One region of the Bacillus cereus group sp. Bce041 genome, then DNA from elsewhere that is predicted to be linked to it. Evidence: predicted binding sites of a transcription regulator. Region 1 holds the regulator's gene; each other region holds the start of a gene.

Region 1 (3,730 bases):
GTTTCATTTCTTGCTCATATAATGCTGATTTTAAGTCTAAATATTTACTGTAGTTACCAACAAATCGTCTGCTTTCTTTATTCGAAATTTCATATACTTGTGTAACGAGTTTGTCTAAGAAATAACGGTCATGTGAGACGATTAATATTGCGCCAGGATAACCTTGCAAATATTGCTCAAGCCATGTTAATGTTTCGATGTCTAAATGGTTTGTAGGCTCGTCCAAAATAAGTAAGTCTGGTTTTGTTAATAATAATTTCCCGAGAGCTAATCTTGTTTTTTGCCCGCCGCTTAAAGTAGAGATCGTCGTCTGGTGCGTTTCAACTGGGAAGCCAAGGCCGCTTAAAATGGAGCGAATATCCGCTTCATATTGATATCCACCTTGATCTTTATAATTGAGTTGTAGTTGGTCATAATCAGCTAACAATCTTTCATATGTAGCTTCGTTTGAAAAGTTTTCTTCTTTTCCCATTTCTTGCTCAAGCCTTCGAAGTTTTGTCTCCATTTGCTGTAAGTGGGTAAAGACGGTTAGCATTTCATCCCAAATTGTTAAAGACGTTTCTAGTCCAGTATTTTGAGCTAAATATCCGATTGAGACATCTTTCGGTTTTATAATTTCGCCACCATCATGAGATAATTCACCAGCGATAATTTTTAATAATGTAGATTTTCCTGCTCCATTCCTTCCAACTAATGCGATACGATCTTTTGTTTGTACTTCCAATTTTATGTTTGCAAGAATCGTTTCTGCACCGTATAATTTCGAAAGCGCGTTTACTTGTAATAAAATCAATGTTTTCACCTCAAATAATTTCTTAACTTTGCCATGTTTATATTTCTCAATCATACTAAAAATAGTGTATAGTTTAAAATAAAGAGAGAATACTTCTTCTCTTTATTATACAAGGAATTTAATGAGTGCTAAACTTCTGTATTTGATTAAAGTATATGAATAAAGATAGGAAGAGAGGAGAGGTCATATGGATCAGCAAAAGATTCCACAAGCCACTGCTAAAAGATTGCCTCTATACTATCGATTTATCCAAAACTTATCTCTTTCTGGTAAGCAGCGTGTTTCATCGGCCGAATTGAGTGAGGCAGTAAAAGTAGATTCCGCAACAATACGAAGAGATTTTTCGTATTTTGGAGCGTTAGGGAAAAAGGGATATGGATATAACGTAAATTATTTATTATCATTTTTCCGCGAAACACTTGATCAAGATGATATAACACGTGTAGCACTTATTGGAGTAGGTAATTTAGGGACCGCTTTCTTACATTATAATTTCACGAAAAACAATAATACAAAAATTGAAATGGCATTTGATGTTAGTGAAGAGAAAGTTGGAACAGAAATCGGGGGCATTCCTGTATATCATTTAGATGAATTAGAAGAGAGATTATCAAATGATATACAAGTGGCAATATTAACAGTACCGGCTACAGTAGCACAAGCTGTAGCAGATAGATTAGCTGAAACAAGCGTGCACGGTATTTTGAATTTCACACCAGCGCGATTAAACGTATCAGAGAATATTAGAATTCATCATATTGACTTAGCTGTAGAGTTACAAACATTAGTTTACTTTTTGAAAAACTATCCACAATAAAACGCAGAGGAAGCGACCTCTGCGTTTTATTATTGTTTCTTCTTTGTGAATTTAACTAATATAAGGCGAAGTGCCAAATTAAAATCAATTGTTGCCATAACTGCAAATAGTATTGTCCACATATTCCAGATTGTATCTGTCACGTTCGTAATGGCGAAGCGTGTAAAGATACATCCAAGAAGGAAGTATAGTGCAGCCATGAACAATGGTGAGTTTCTCATACAAAAAATCCTCCGATAAAGCCTTGCATTTTTTCAGCTTCTTTAATCATTTCTTGAATTTGTTCATTGCTCATAAAAATTTGCCCAATAGCGACTAATGTATTCATCGCAACATGAGCTGCAATCGGAACGATAATACGTTTCGTCTTCACATATAAGAAGGCGAATACGAGCCCCATAGCAGTGTATACCAATAAGTGAGTAAAATCAAAATGAATTGCTGCGAATACAAGCGAACTAATGATAGCTGCGATAAAGAAGTTAAACTTCTTATAAAGCGTGCCGAATAGAATTTTTCTAAATACGATTTCTTCTAAGATAGGTCCAATTATAGAAACAACAATAAGGAACCAAGGTGTCGTTCTTGCAATTTCCATAAGTTTCATTGTATTTTCTGAACCTTGTTTAATTCCTAGCAGCTGCATCTCGATCATACCGGCAACTATTTGTGAAAAGAAAGCTAAGAAGAACCCGATAAAAATCCATCCAATAGTAGCTGGAACAGAAGAGCGCATTGCATCTAAATGCCTGTCACGAATATCTGTTCTAAGTAACCAAAGTACGATACATAATGCAACAAAGAAGCTAATAATTGCCCAGTGTCCTGTTATGATTTGTCCTTTTTCCTCAATGGTAAATCCTCTATTATCATAGAGTCCTGTTTTTAGGAGAAGTGGTAATCCAACAACGCCAGATAACTGCATTAAAATGTATGTAACGATAATCCACCAGTATTGTTTCTTCAAATGGTTTAACCATCCTTTCTAACTATAGTGTATGAGATAAGTTAGGATAACATGTAAATATGCTACCTACGATATAAACCTCTTGAATTATGTTTTTTTCGTAAATCCTTATTTGAAATTATAATAGAAGACAGGAGAAAGTTGTATGTGTAGCGAAAACAACTTAGGGTGTCCTTTCATATTGTAACATACGAGCAGTGGAAACAACGATTCATATAGTAAAGGCAGTATTGTATATAGAAAGTTTATATAGTGATTTGCGAAAAAATTATGATTTTTTTACTTGCAAAAGAAATTGAGATTATTTATTATTATAAGTGTGTTAGCACTCGGATGACTTGAGTGCTAATAAAAGAAATTTACATAACAAAATGAGGAGGTTATTGTTCATGCTAAAGCCATTAGGTGATCGCGTTGTAATTGAGCTTGTTCAAGCAGAAGAAAAAACAGCAAGTGGTATTGTATTACCAGATACTGCAAAAGAAAAACCACAAGAGGGTAAAGTTGTTGCAGTAGGTACTGGTCGAGTGCTTGAGAATGGTGAGCGTGTTGCTTTAGAGGTAGCAGCAGGTGATCTTATCATCTTCTCAAAATATGCAGGTACTGAAGTGAAATATGAAGGTACAGACTACTTGATTTTACGTGAAAGTGACATTTTAGCAGTTATCGGTTAATTATATAAATCTTAAAAAATCCAAGGGGGTCAATTATTATGGCAAAAGATATTAAATTTAGTGAAGAAGCACGTCGTTCGATGCTTCGCGGTGTCGACACTCTTGCAAACGCAGTAAAAGTTACGCTTGGACCAAAAGGTCGTAACGTTGTACTTGAGAAAAAATTTGGTTCACCACTTATTACAAATGATGGTGTAACAATCGCAAAAGAAATCGAATTAGAAGATGCATTCGAAAACATGGGTGCGAAATTAGTAGCAGAAGTTGCTAGCAAAACAAATGACGTAGCTGGTGACGGAACAACAACTGCAACTGTATTAGCGCAAGCTATGATTCGTGAAGGTCTTAAAAACGTAACAGCTGGTGCGAACCCAATGGGGCTTCGTAAAGGTATCGAAAAAGCTGTTACTGCTGCAATTGAAGAATTAAAAACGATTTCTAAACCAATCGAAGGCAAATCTTCTATCGCACAAGTAGCT
Region 2 (3,730 bases), on a different contig from region 1:
GGTGTTGCACGAAGATTGAAGAAAGATTAAAAAAGAAGGTATCTCACCAAGGTGAGATACCTTCTTTTTTATCTTTTAAATCCACCTTCTGAATGAATAACTTGCCCAGTAATCCACTCAGCTTCTTCACTTACTAGAAATTTAATGAGTCTAGCTGCATCCTTTGGCTCACCAATTCTGCCAAAAGGAAACATCGGCTTTAACCCTTGTTTTATCTCTTCAGTCATCCATCCTGTATCAGTTGGTCCTGGATTAATTGCATTCACTGTTATTCCTAAATGAGCTACCTCTGCTGACAACGTACTAGTAAGAGCATCAATAGCTCCCTTCGTTGTTACATACGCTAGTTCTCCTACCATAGGACCTTGAAATTGCCCCGAAGTCATATTCACAATTCTACCACCAGATTTTTTATCAAATCCACGGGCAAATTGACTACTGAGCAATGTAGTCGCACGAATATTCACCATATAATGCTTATCTAATTCTTCAGCAGTCAACGTAGAGAAATCATTATTCGTAGAATATGCTGCATTATTAATTAATATATGAGGGTACCCTAATTGTTCAGTAACTTTATTTATAAGCTCTTTCGGTGCATCATTCCGAGTTAAATCTAACTCCATGCTTGATACTCTAACACCGTTTTGTAATAGCTCTTCTTCTAATTGTATTTGTTCATTTTTCTCAACGCCCCATGGCATCTCTTTATCATAATCCGTCCAATACGTAAAAAATATATCGTATCCTGATTCAGCCAATTCTTTGCAAATTGCTGCGCCTATACCGTCTAGACGACTTACCCCTGTAATAACTGCTACTTTATTTTTTAATTGGTTCATCATATACTCCTCCAAGTTTAAAGGACGCATATTTTATATAAGAGATATAAACTTTCCCACAAAAAAGACAGATACATAAAATAGGCACCTATCCTTATAAAAGGGATGTACAAGCCAAATATGCATTCCTTGAATGATTTACAGATAACTAAATAAACCCTCGCTTATGAGAGAAAAATTCATCTATCTAGTTTCTAATCATTACAAGTTCATCCACATATCTAGTCTTTGCCTCCTTTTGATATATCTCTATTATTAGTCTATCAAAAAAGATGAAATGTTACAAAAAATAAAACAATTACTCAAAACATATATTCGTTCACATTTCCTCTATTGTGAATTTATTCACAATATATATATAATAAACATGTAAATACAATATTGGAGGGATTTCAATGGTTATCAATTTTTTAAGAACTGATAAACGTGCTACTTTCATATTATTACTTTTACGGCTTTACATAGGGTATACATGGCTCGCTGCTGGGATAGGCAAAGTCTTCGGACAATCTTTTGACGCAAGTGGCTTTTTAAAGGGTGCTATTGCTCAAGCATCAGGTGACCACCCTGCAGTACAAAGTTGGTGGGCAGATTTTCTTCAACATTTTGTCCTTCCAAACGCAGACCTATTTAGCTTTTTAGTTCAATGGGGAGAAATTTTAGTAGGTCTAGGTTTAATTTTAGGCGGATTAACAAAAACAGCTGCATTTTTCGGAATCATAATGAATCTTTCATTTTTATTAAGTGGAACCGTTAGTGTAAACCCAAACCTGCTTATTTTGACTATGTTCATTTTAGTTGCAGGGCAGAACGCTGGACGTATTGGATTAGATGGCTATGTTTTCCCTAAACTTTTCCGTAAAAACAACCACGGAACATATAAATTAAGTAAAACTGCATAGTAACAGTTTACTTTTAAAATATAAATAAGAAAAAGAGCCTGAATATAGGCTCTTTTTCTTATTTCTCCTAATTTAAACTTTTAACGAGCCACGAAAACCTCTGGCAGCATAGTAAGAGTCTGCTCCATTATGGTACACGAACACATGTCCAAAGCGATAATCGCAAAATAAAGCACCACCGAGTTCTCGAATATCTGAAGGTGTTTGTACCCAACTTGATGATTTCATGTCAAAATCGCCAAGTTGTTGCAATTCCCGATACTGTTCTTCCGTTAATAATTCAATGCCCATAGCATTGGCAACATCAATAACGTTATTTTCTGGTTTATGTTTTTTTCTTGATTCTAACGCTTCAAGATCATAACAAAGACTTCTGCGGCCTTTAGGACTCTCCTTTGAACAATCATAGAAAGTATATTCGTCCTTTTCTTCATCATAACCAACAACATCCGGTTCACCACCAGTTACTTCCATTTCGTTAAGTGACCACATTTTTTCATTATTAGTAGTCAGCTTCGCTTCAACTTTAGCCCATTCAAGACCTTCATGGCGGTTCATGTTTTTCTCAAAACGAGCTTGCAATACTTTCAATAACTCTTCACGTTTTTCTACTAGTAAGTCATTTTTATTTCCTGTCATATTAGTCCTCCCTGATTTATGTACTGATAGTAGTTTAAGTATATATTTTATAATAAATCATCTCAATATGAAGACCGTTTCAACCTTATGTCTTGTACAAACATCCCTTACAAAGTCCTAAAACCCTCCATACTCTCTCCAAGAATATAGTGTGAAAACCACATCAAGTTCTGCTTCATAATAGCCACATGAACTCCTGGTTGGTCAGAACTATATGCCATTCCTTTAAATATAATTAATTCTGTATCAACTTCCATATCCATTAATCCTTGATATAGATCATATGCATTTGTAATTGGAATTCTTGCATCCTTTTCCCCATGTTGAATTAAGGTAGGCGTACAAGCTGATTTAATATACGTCATAGGTGATGTCTTCGTATATATCTCTGGATCATTCCATGGAGTATTTCCTAAATACATTCTAATAAAGTAAGGTATATCTGTATTTACATAATGGGTACTCCAGTTAGTTATTCCACCGCCAACTGAAATAGCTTTAAACCGACTACTAAACGTAGAACAGAAAGCTGATACATATCCACCGTTGCTCCATCCCATAACTCCTACTCTATCCTTGTCTACCATCCCTTTTTCTACTAGTTCATCCACTCCAGATATAACATCATCGTAGTCAGCAATCCCCTGTTTTCTATAGTTAGCTTTTAAAAATTCATTACCATAACCTGAACTTCCTCTGTAATTTGGTTCTAAAACGATAAAGCCCTTTTCAACAAACTGTTCAATCGGATATTTCTCATTGAAGCAGTCTGAAAATATCGGAAAAGATGCCCAAGCCGGACCGCCGTGAATTACTACTAATAAAGGATATTTTTTATTATTGTCCAACTCTACTGGCGTTGATAAAACACCTTCTATTTCAAGACCATCGCTACTTTTCCATGAGATGATTTCCCTGTTACTTCTAAGTTTCCCTTTGAAAAAGCTATTTTCATCCGTTATTTTTTTATCGTCTAAATAGATTTCAAAGGTTTCATTTGTTATAGCCTTATTGTAGGATATATGTTTGCCATCCTTTGTTATAGAAGCATCCATTATAAAGCCATCTACTTTTTCGCTTAATATTTCCACAGTGCCATCTTCGGCTAGCAATCCAATAAGATAATTCGTTTTATTCTGCCACCTAATTAAAACCCCTTTAGCTGTCCACTGTAATGGCATAACCGTACTATCAAAATCTGTTAAAGGTTGAATTAGCTCTCCGGTATTTATATCATATATCTCTAACGTACTATCTTGTATATGGTTTCTATAGTAACCCTTCTCTCTTATGCTTGCTGTGTAACATATTTCACTGCCGTCAGGAGAAAAGCAAACACTCCCTCCC
Region 3 (3,730 bases), on a different contig from region 1:
CTGAGGGTGATATTCGTGAAGATGTTCCATTACCGAAGACAGATGATGAAATTAAATCTTTAAGTGTTGCATTTAATATGATGTTAGGAAACTTAAGGGGCATGGTAAAAAATATTGATACAACATTTTCGTATACAAATAATCAAGTACAGCAGATTAGAAAACAAACAGGCGAAGCAACGAGACAAGCGCAAGGTGTATCTGAGACACTTGCAGAGATTTCTTCAGGCGCTGAGCAATCAGCGGCATCAATTCAAGCAATTGTTTCTGCTGTTGATACAACGACTTCTATTGCAAGTGAAGTAGAAGAAAAAGCGAAGCAGTCTGATACATTGTCTTCAGAAATGGTTGAAGCTTTAGGGCATAGTACTCGTGTCTTTACGTCTTTAATTCAAGGTATTCAAACATTGGCAAAAGAAAATGAAGATTCAATGCAAAATGTACAGAAGTTAGAAGAACGAATGAAACAAGTAGAACATATTGTGTCTGTTGTGAGTGCGATTGCTAGCCAAACGAATTTATTAGCACTAAATGCTTCTATTGAGGCAGCTCGCGCAGGAGAGCATGGAAGAGGCTTTGCGGTTGTTGCGGAAGAAGTACGTAAACTTGCTGATGAAAGTGATCATTCTGCAAGAAACATATCGCAGTTATTACGGAATATGCAAGATGAAGTACAACAAGTTGCAATGAAAATGACAGAACAAGTGAAAATAGCTAAAGAAGAGGCGAAACGTGGGGAAGCTACGGAATTAATTTTAAAAGAAATGTCATCAAGTGTTATGGAAGTAGCCGATGCAACTCAGCAAATTAGTAGTTATATGAATGAACAAGTGAGCCACATTCATCAAACAGGAGCACAAACAAAAGCTGTAGCAGCAATTGCTGAAGAAACGTCAGCTGGTTCGCAAGAAGTAGCACGTGTGACGCTACAACAATCTAAAAATATGATAGTAATCGATCAATTATTAAAGGATTTAGAGAAGCAAGCAACTGATTTGAAACAAACAATTGAACGATTTTCAATGTAAAAGGAAGAACAGAATATTGTTCTTCTCTTTTTTATTTAGCTTGATTTAATATTTACAGTTAAACTATGAACGTTTCCGCAACATTCTTTTCTGTCCCTTTCGGATGAAAATTATAGCGAGCTATAATATTAAAAGGGGTGTCTTTTATGAAAAAAGAAAAAAGACAACGGTTAATTAAACAATTTGTAAAGGAGTATGAAATAGATAAGCAAGAAAGATTAGTAGAATTGTTAGCAAAAAAAGATGTATTAGTAACACAAGCTACGGTTTCTCGCGATATTCGTGAGTTAAACTTAACGAAGGTACCTTCTCAAGAAGGATTAATGATATATAAAGTTTTCTCAGAAGAGCATTTACAAACTGATATAAAGTTAAAGAAAAAATTACGAGAAGTTGTTGTAAAAATTGATTGTGTAGATCAATTAATGGTTATTAAAACATTACCTGGTAATGCACATGTTATTGGTGTTTTATTTGATGAGTTAGATTGGAAAGAAAAAATAGGATGTATATGTGGAAATGATACATGCCTTATAATTTCACAGTCGAAATCAGATAGGGAGATTATAGAAGAAAGATTAAATTTAATTATTTAGATGCGAAAATCCTGTTTTTAATAAAATTAAAAACAGGATTTTTGTTTAAATACGGAAGTTAAATATTCAATATATATGCGTAATATATGTATTTTTTATTGAGAAAGCAAGATAGTTTGTTATAAAAATACATATTCGTATGATTTTAAAAAAATAACTTGTTTAATATTTCACAATGATAATGTGGATGCTTTCACAAAGATGAAAGTACAGAGCATTTATTATGTACTTGTAAGACATCAAACATATTTAAAAGGAGGTACAACAAATGAAACATCCGATACATGTTACTTCAGAAATTGGGGAATTACAAACTGTTTTATTAAAACGACCGGGTAAAGAAGTGGAAAACTTGACGCCAGATTATTTGCAGCAATTATTATTTGACGATATTCCATACTTACCAATTATTCAAAAAGAGCATGATTATTTTGCACAAACGTTACGCAATCGGGGTGTTGAAGTTCTTTATTTAGAAAAACTAGCCGCTGAGGCGTTAGTAGATAAAAAACTTCGAGAAGAATTTGTTGATCGTATTTTAAAAGAAGGACAGGCCGACGTAAATGTTGCACATCAAACTTTAAAAGAATATTTACTTTCCTTTTCAAATGAAGAATTAATTCAAAAAATTATGGGCGGTGTACGGAAAAACGAAATTGAAACAAGTAAGAAGACACATTTATATGAATTAATGGAAGATCACTATCCGTTTTACTTAGATCCAATGCCTAATTTATATTTTACTCGTGACCCAGCAGCTAGCGTGGGCGATGGCTTAACGATAAATAAGATGAGAGAACCAGCGCGTAGACGTGAATCATTATTCATGGAGTACATCATTAAATATCATCCAAGATTTGCAAAACATAATGTACCAATCTGGTTAGATCGTGATTATAAATTTCCAATTGAAGGTGGCGACGAGCTAATTTTAAATGAAGAAACAATTGCGATTGGAGTATCTGCTCGTACTTCAGCTAAAGCAATTGAACGTTTAGCTAAAAATCTTTTTAGCCGACAAAATAAAATTAAGAAAGTGTTAGCAATAGAAATTCCAAAATGTCGAGCATTTATGCATTTAGATACAGTATTTACAATGGTTGATTATGACAAGTTTACAATTCACCCAGCCATTCAAGGGCCAAAAGGGAATATGAATATTTATATTTTAGAAAAAGGATCAGATGAGGAAACTCTTAAAATTACACATCGTACTTCTTTAATGGAAGCATTAAAAGAGGTATTAGGCTTAAGTGAATTAGTTCTTATTCCATGTGGAGGAGGAGATGTAATTGCTTCTGCTCGTGAACAATGGAATGATGGCTCGAACACATTAGCAATTGCGCCAGGTGTAGTTGTTACATATGATCGTAACTATGTATCTAATACGTTATTACGTGAACACGGTATAGAAGTGATTGAGGTGCTAAGTTCGGAATTATCTCGTGGTCGTGGGGGTCCACGTTGCATGAGTATGCCAATTATTCGTAAAGATATTTAGTATAAATAACGGAGAAAGTAGGGATGAATTATGTTAATGACTAGACCAAATTTAAAAGGAAGAAGCTTTCTAGCAGAAAAAGATTTTACACAAGAAGAATTGTTATATTTTCTAGATTTGGCAGCAGAATTAAAAGAGAAAAAGAAAAACGGTATCCCGCATCATTATTTAGAAGGTAAAAATGTAGCGCTCTTATTTGAAAAAACTTCTACTCGTACGCGTTGTGCATTTACAGTAGCATGTACAGATTTAGGGGCAAATCCTGAATATTTAGGGAAAGGTGATATTCAACTTGGGAAAAAAGAATCTGTAGAGGATACAGCAAAAGTGTTAGGGCGTATGTTTGACGGAATTGAGTTTCGTGGATTTAATCATGAAACTGTAGAATCTTTAGCACAAAATTCTGGTGTGCCAGTTTGGAATGGATTAACAGATATGTGGCATCCAACACAAACACTAGCAGATTTATTAACAATTAGAGAACATATAGGGAAATTGAAAAATGTGAAGCTCGTTTACGTTGGCGATGGGCGAAATAATGTTGCTAATAGCTTACTAGTTGGTGGAGCAATCGTTGGAATGGATGTACGTATTTGTACACCGAA
Region 4 (3,730 bases), on a different contig from region 1:
ATGTTAGTTGCGGTGAGGGTTCCATTAGGTGCGTCTATTATTACCCCGCGTTCACATTGTTATTATTGCAAATATGTGCTAAGGCCAAAAGAACTAATCCCCATCATTTCATTTTATATACAAAGAGGCTGTTGTACGAATTGTAAGAGGAAAATTCCAATTATATATGTAGCATTTGAATGTATAACAGGAAGTATATTTCTTCTTACCGTGTATATGATTGGAATAGAACGAGAACTTATTATCATTTTATCCCTTTTTTCGCTACTTCTTATTATTTCAGTTACAGATTACTTATATATGTTAATTCCTGATTGTATTTTAATTTCGTTTGCGGTTTTACTCATTCTCGAAAGTGTTTTTGTACAATTAGTTACTTGGACAGATAGTATAGTTGGTAGTGGTGTTATATTCCTTTTGTTATATTGCATGCAAAAGATATATCCAGAAGGGCTTGGCGGAGGAGATATAAAACTACTTTCGTTACTTGGTTTTATAGTAGGAGTGAAGGGAGTTTTTATCGTTTTATTTTTAGCATCTTGTTTTAGTCTTTGTTTTTTCGGGATTGGTATCGGATTAAAACGTATAGAAGTACGAAAGCCAATTCCATTTGGTCCTTTTATTAGTCTTGGGGCAATGTGCTATGTATTAGCTGTTTATTCAAATTAGAGAGGGAATCGAAAATGAACGTATATATGGATGATCAAAGAAGTTGCCCGTTCGGGTATGTGTCCGCAACTACAGTAGAATGTGCCTTGCAAATGGTTCGGGATTATGATGTGAATATTCTTTCCCTTGATTATAATATGGGCTGGGGAGCAAAAAATGGACTAGATTTTGTAGAAGCTTTTTGTACAGAGGGATTATATGTAAATGAAATTCACCTTCATACGAATGATGTCATCGGTATGCACAAGATGAAACAGAGAATGGATAAGGGAAAGGAAGAAGGAGAAATTAATCCTCACCTTGTTGTTAAATACGTGGGAAGCTAAAAACTCCAAAGTAAAACTTTGGAGTTTTTAGTGTTTCATATGTGCTTGTAAAGGAATAATCTCTTCTTGTTGAGCTACTGCGATTTCAGTTTCTTCCTGTTGAACTTCAGGTGTTTTCTTTGTTAAGTAGTGGTATACCATACCGACAAATACTGATCCGCCAATAATGTTACCGATTGTAACAGGAATTAAGTTATGAATAGCACCTGAAAAAGAAATTGTCTCAGGATGCGGTGAAACTAAAGATAAAGCAAAGAGTGATAAGTTTGCAATACTATGTTCGTAACCAGATAAGAAGAATGTGAAAACAAGTAGCATCATGACTATTATTTTTGCTGTGTCACCTTTAACCTGAGAAGGTAAGAAACAAGCAAGACATACGAGCCAGTTACATAAAATGGCTTTAAAGAATAACTGCACTGTAGGTGTGTTCATCTTTCCTTCAACGACTTTATTCATTAAGTGACCGTGATCAATTGCTTCAAAAATTCCAGTTGCGTAAAATAGTAAGGCAAAGAATAACGCGCCGGCTAAGTTACCTGCATAACAAGCAACCCAGTTACGTAGTGTATCAGAAATCGTTGTTTCTTTTCTTAAAGTTGCTACAGTAAAGTACATTGTGTTCCCAGTAAACAATTCAGCACCGCCATATATAATAAGTACGAGAGCAATCCCGAAAAACATAGAAGCAGCTAAATAAGTTGCTGGTGAATCTGCAATGTGAAAAAAGTTACCTAATTTAAAACATAGTACAATAATAAAACCGATATAAATACCAGCAAGTGCAGCACGAATGAAATATTGCATTGGGTTTGTATCTAGTATTTTCTTTTTGCTTTTAGCCAGTTTGACAACATAATCTAGTCCTTGTTCTAGCATGAGTAATACGCTCCTTTAGTAAATCTTCTATAAATACTCCTTATATGAATAAAGTACATGGAATTGTTCTCACTTTCAATAAGTTTGTGCAATGTTTCACAAAAAGGACATACATACATTAAGAAAACGTTTACAAAAGGTAGTATAATGTAATTTTTTCTGGACATTGAGAGGAAGAAAGAAAAAAGAAAAAAGAAAAAGCGCTGTAATTACAGCGCTTTTTCGTCTAAATTCTTTTCTACTTTTACTTCTACTTCTTTTGAGAAGAACCAACCACCAACTGCGATTCCGACTAATACAATCCAGAATGTAAGCTTCCACGGAGTGGATTCTGGGAATGAATGTGGAATTACATTTAATGCAGGGTGTGCTAATGTATAAACTGCTAGCTTCACACCAACCCAACCTACAATTAAGAATGCTGCGGTTTCAAGTCCTGGTTTACGTTTTAAGATTTGTACGAAAGCAGTTGCTGCAAATCGCATAATGATTAATCCGATAAGTCCACCTACAAAGATAACAGCGAATTGCCCAGTATCAAGACTACCAATTGTACCTAATCCTGTTTTTGGTAAAGTCATTGCTAGTGCAACAGCAGCTAAAATTGAATCAACTGCGAAGGCGATATCAGCAACCTCAACTTTAAATACAGTCCACCAAAAGTTCTCTTGTTTTTTCTTTGCTTCTTTTTCTTCTGTTTCTTCATCTGTATTCTTTTTAACATATGTTTTAAATAAGTGATTACCAGCGATAAACATAAGGTAGATGGCACCGATTGCTTGCACTTGCCATACATCGACTAAGAACGAAATCATAAATAACGATCCAAATCGGAAAACAAATGCCCCCGCTAATCCATAAAATAGTGCTTTCTTTCGTTTTTCTTCTGGTAAATGTTTTACCATAATTGCAAGAACAAGAGCGTTATCAGCCGCTAAAATCCCTTCAAGTGCAATTAGGATGAGTAATACCCAACCATACTCCAATAATAATGATACATCCATGTACATTCTCCTCTCATTTCTATAAGTTCTAAATAAGTGAAGAATTTCCCCACTATTTAGTTTCCCCATACTCCTGCCTATTAACTTTGGAAAAATCTGGAAGTGAATGCAAAAAAGACCTCTGCCGTTAATAGGCAAAGGTCTTGCTAGACATATGTAATAAAAAATGCCAACAAAGCCGGAAGAACTAAGTTCTACGTAATGACGACTTTGTTTCCAAGAAATATTCTTGGACGCTACTCCCCTTTGGAGATATGTTATTGTATTCTCATTATATGGATAATTTATACGGTTGTCAACCTGTTAAAATATCTTCATTCGGATATTTTATTTTCAGGTTCTTTTTACGAGCAAATGAAAAAGCCAATGTTAAAGGACCCATTTTCCCGAAAAACATCATAAAGATAATAATAGCTTTTCCGATTATAGTTAAGTGGGGTGTTAAATTCATACTGAGGCCAACAGTCCCAAATGCTGAAAATACTTCGAAAGCACTCATCAATAGAGGAACTCGCTCAGTAATACTCAAAATTAAAATAGCAAAAAAGATAAATGAAATGGAAATAATAGTAATGGTTAATGATTTGACAATGAGAGTATCTTTAATGGATTTTTTAAATACGACAATATCCTCTTGTTCTTGTAAAAATTTAAATACGCCAAAAAATATGATTAAAAATGTTGTTAACTTAATCCCACCACCAGTTGAAGCGCTACCAGCACCAATAAACATAAGGAGCATCATTAATAGGAGAGAAGGTTTTGACAATGTAGAAATATCAACAGTATTAAACCCGGCAGTTCGCGTTGAAATTGCTTGAAAATAAGAGGCCAATCCTTCTTCAAATGGGG

What was found. The regulator Rex, encoded in region 1, represses fermentation and respiration genes when NADH is low (regulators of the CRP and FNR family bind a similar motif). The targets are predictions, from matches to a motif close to TTGTGAAATATTTCACAA.
Positions count from the first base shown of each region.
Region 2: the regulator Rex is predicted to act here: its motif matches at 1,176-1,193, upstream of ACUN13_RS28625 (DoxX family membrane protein).
Region 3: the regulator Rex is predicted to act here: its motif matches at 1,783-1,800, upstream of arcA (arginine deiminase).
Region 4: the regulator Rex is predicted to act here: its motif matches at 1,959-1,976, upstream of ACUN13_RS08895 (formate/nitrite transporter family protein).

Region 1 covers NZ_JBQXON010000032.1:7,511-11,240, reverse strand. The annotation lists gene ACUN13_RS31350 (ABC-F family ATP-binding cassette domain-containing protein) at 1-793, opposite strand, end outside; gene ACUN13_RS31345 (redox-sensing transcriptional repressor Rex) at 981-1,610, shown strand; gene ACUN13_RS31340 (YdiK family protein) at 1,640-1,831, opposite strand; gene ACUN13_RS31335 (CPBP family intramembrane glutamic endopeptidase) at 1,828-2,577, opposite strand; gene groES (co-chaperone GroES) at 2,967-3,251, shown strand; gene groL (chaperonin GroEL) at 3,290-3,730, shown strand, end outside.
Region 2 covers NZ_JBQXON010000018.1:46,015-49,744, forward strand. The annotation lists gene ACUN13_RS28615 (methionine ABC transporter permease) at 1-30, shown strand, start outside; gene ACUN13_RS28620 (SDR family oxidoreductase) at 69-845, opposite strand; gene ACUN13_RS28625 (DoxX family membrane protein) at 1,238-1,744, shown strand; gene ACUN13_RS28630 (DUF4256 domain-containing protein) at 1,817-2,383, opposite strand; gene ACUN13_RS28635 (S9 family peptidase) at 2,491-3,730, opposite strand, start outside.
Region 3 covers NZ_JBQXON010000007.1:122,184-125,913, reverse strand. The annotation lists partial or broken gene ACUN13_RS21595 (HAMP domain-containing protein) at 1-86, shown strand, start outside; partial or broken gene ACUN13_RS21590 (methyl-accepting chemotaxis protein) at 456-1,028, shown strand; gene argR (arginine repressor) at 1,175-1,624, shown strand; gene arcA (arginine deiminase) at 1,893-3,125, shown strand; gene argF (ornithine carbamoyltransferase) at 3,156-3,730, shown strand, end outside.
Region 4 covers NZ_JBQXON010000002.1:558,977-562,706, reverse strand. The annotation lists gene ACUN13_RS08905 (prepilin peptidase) at 1-669, shown strand, start outside; gene ACUN13_RS08900 (cyclic-phosphate processing receiver domain-containing protein) at 684-995, shown strand; gene ACUN13_RS08895 (formate/nitrite transporter family protein) at 1,023-1,874, opposite strand; gene ACUN13_RS08890 (TerC family protein) at 2,084-2,878, opposite strand; gene ACUN13_RS08885 (TrkH family potassium uptake protein) at 3,174-3,730, opposite strand, start outside.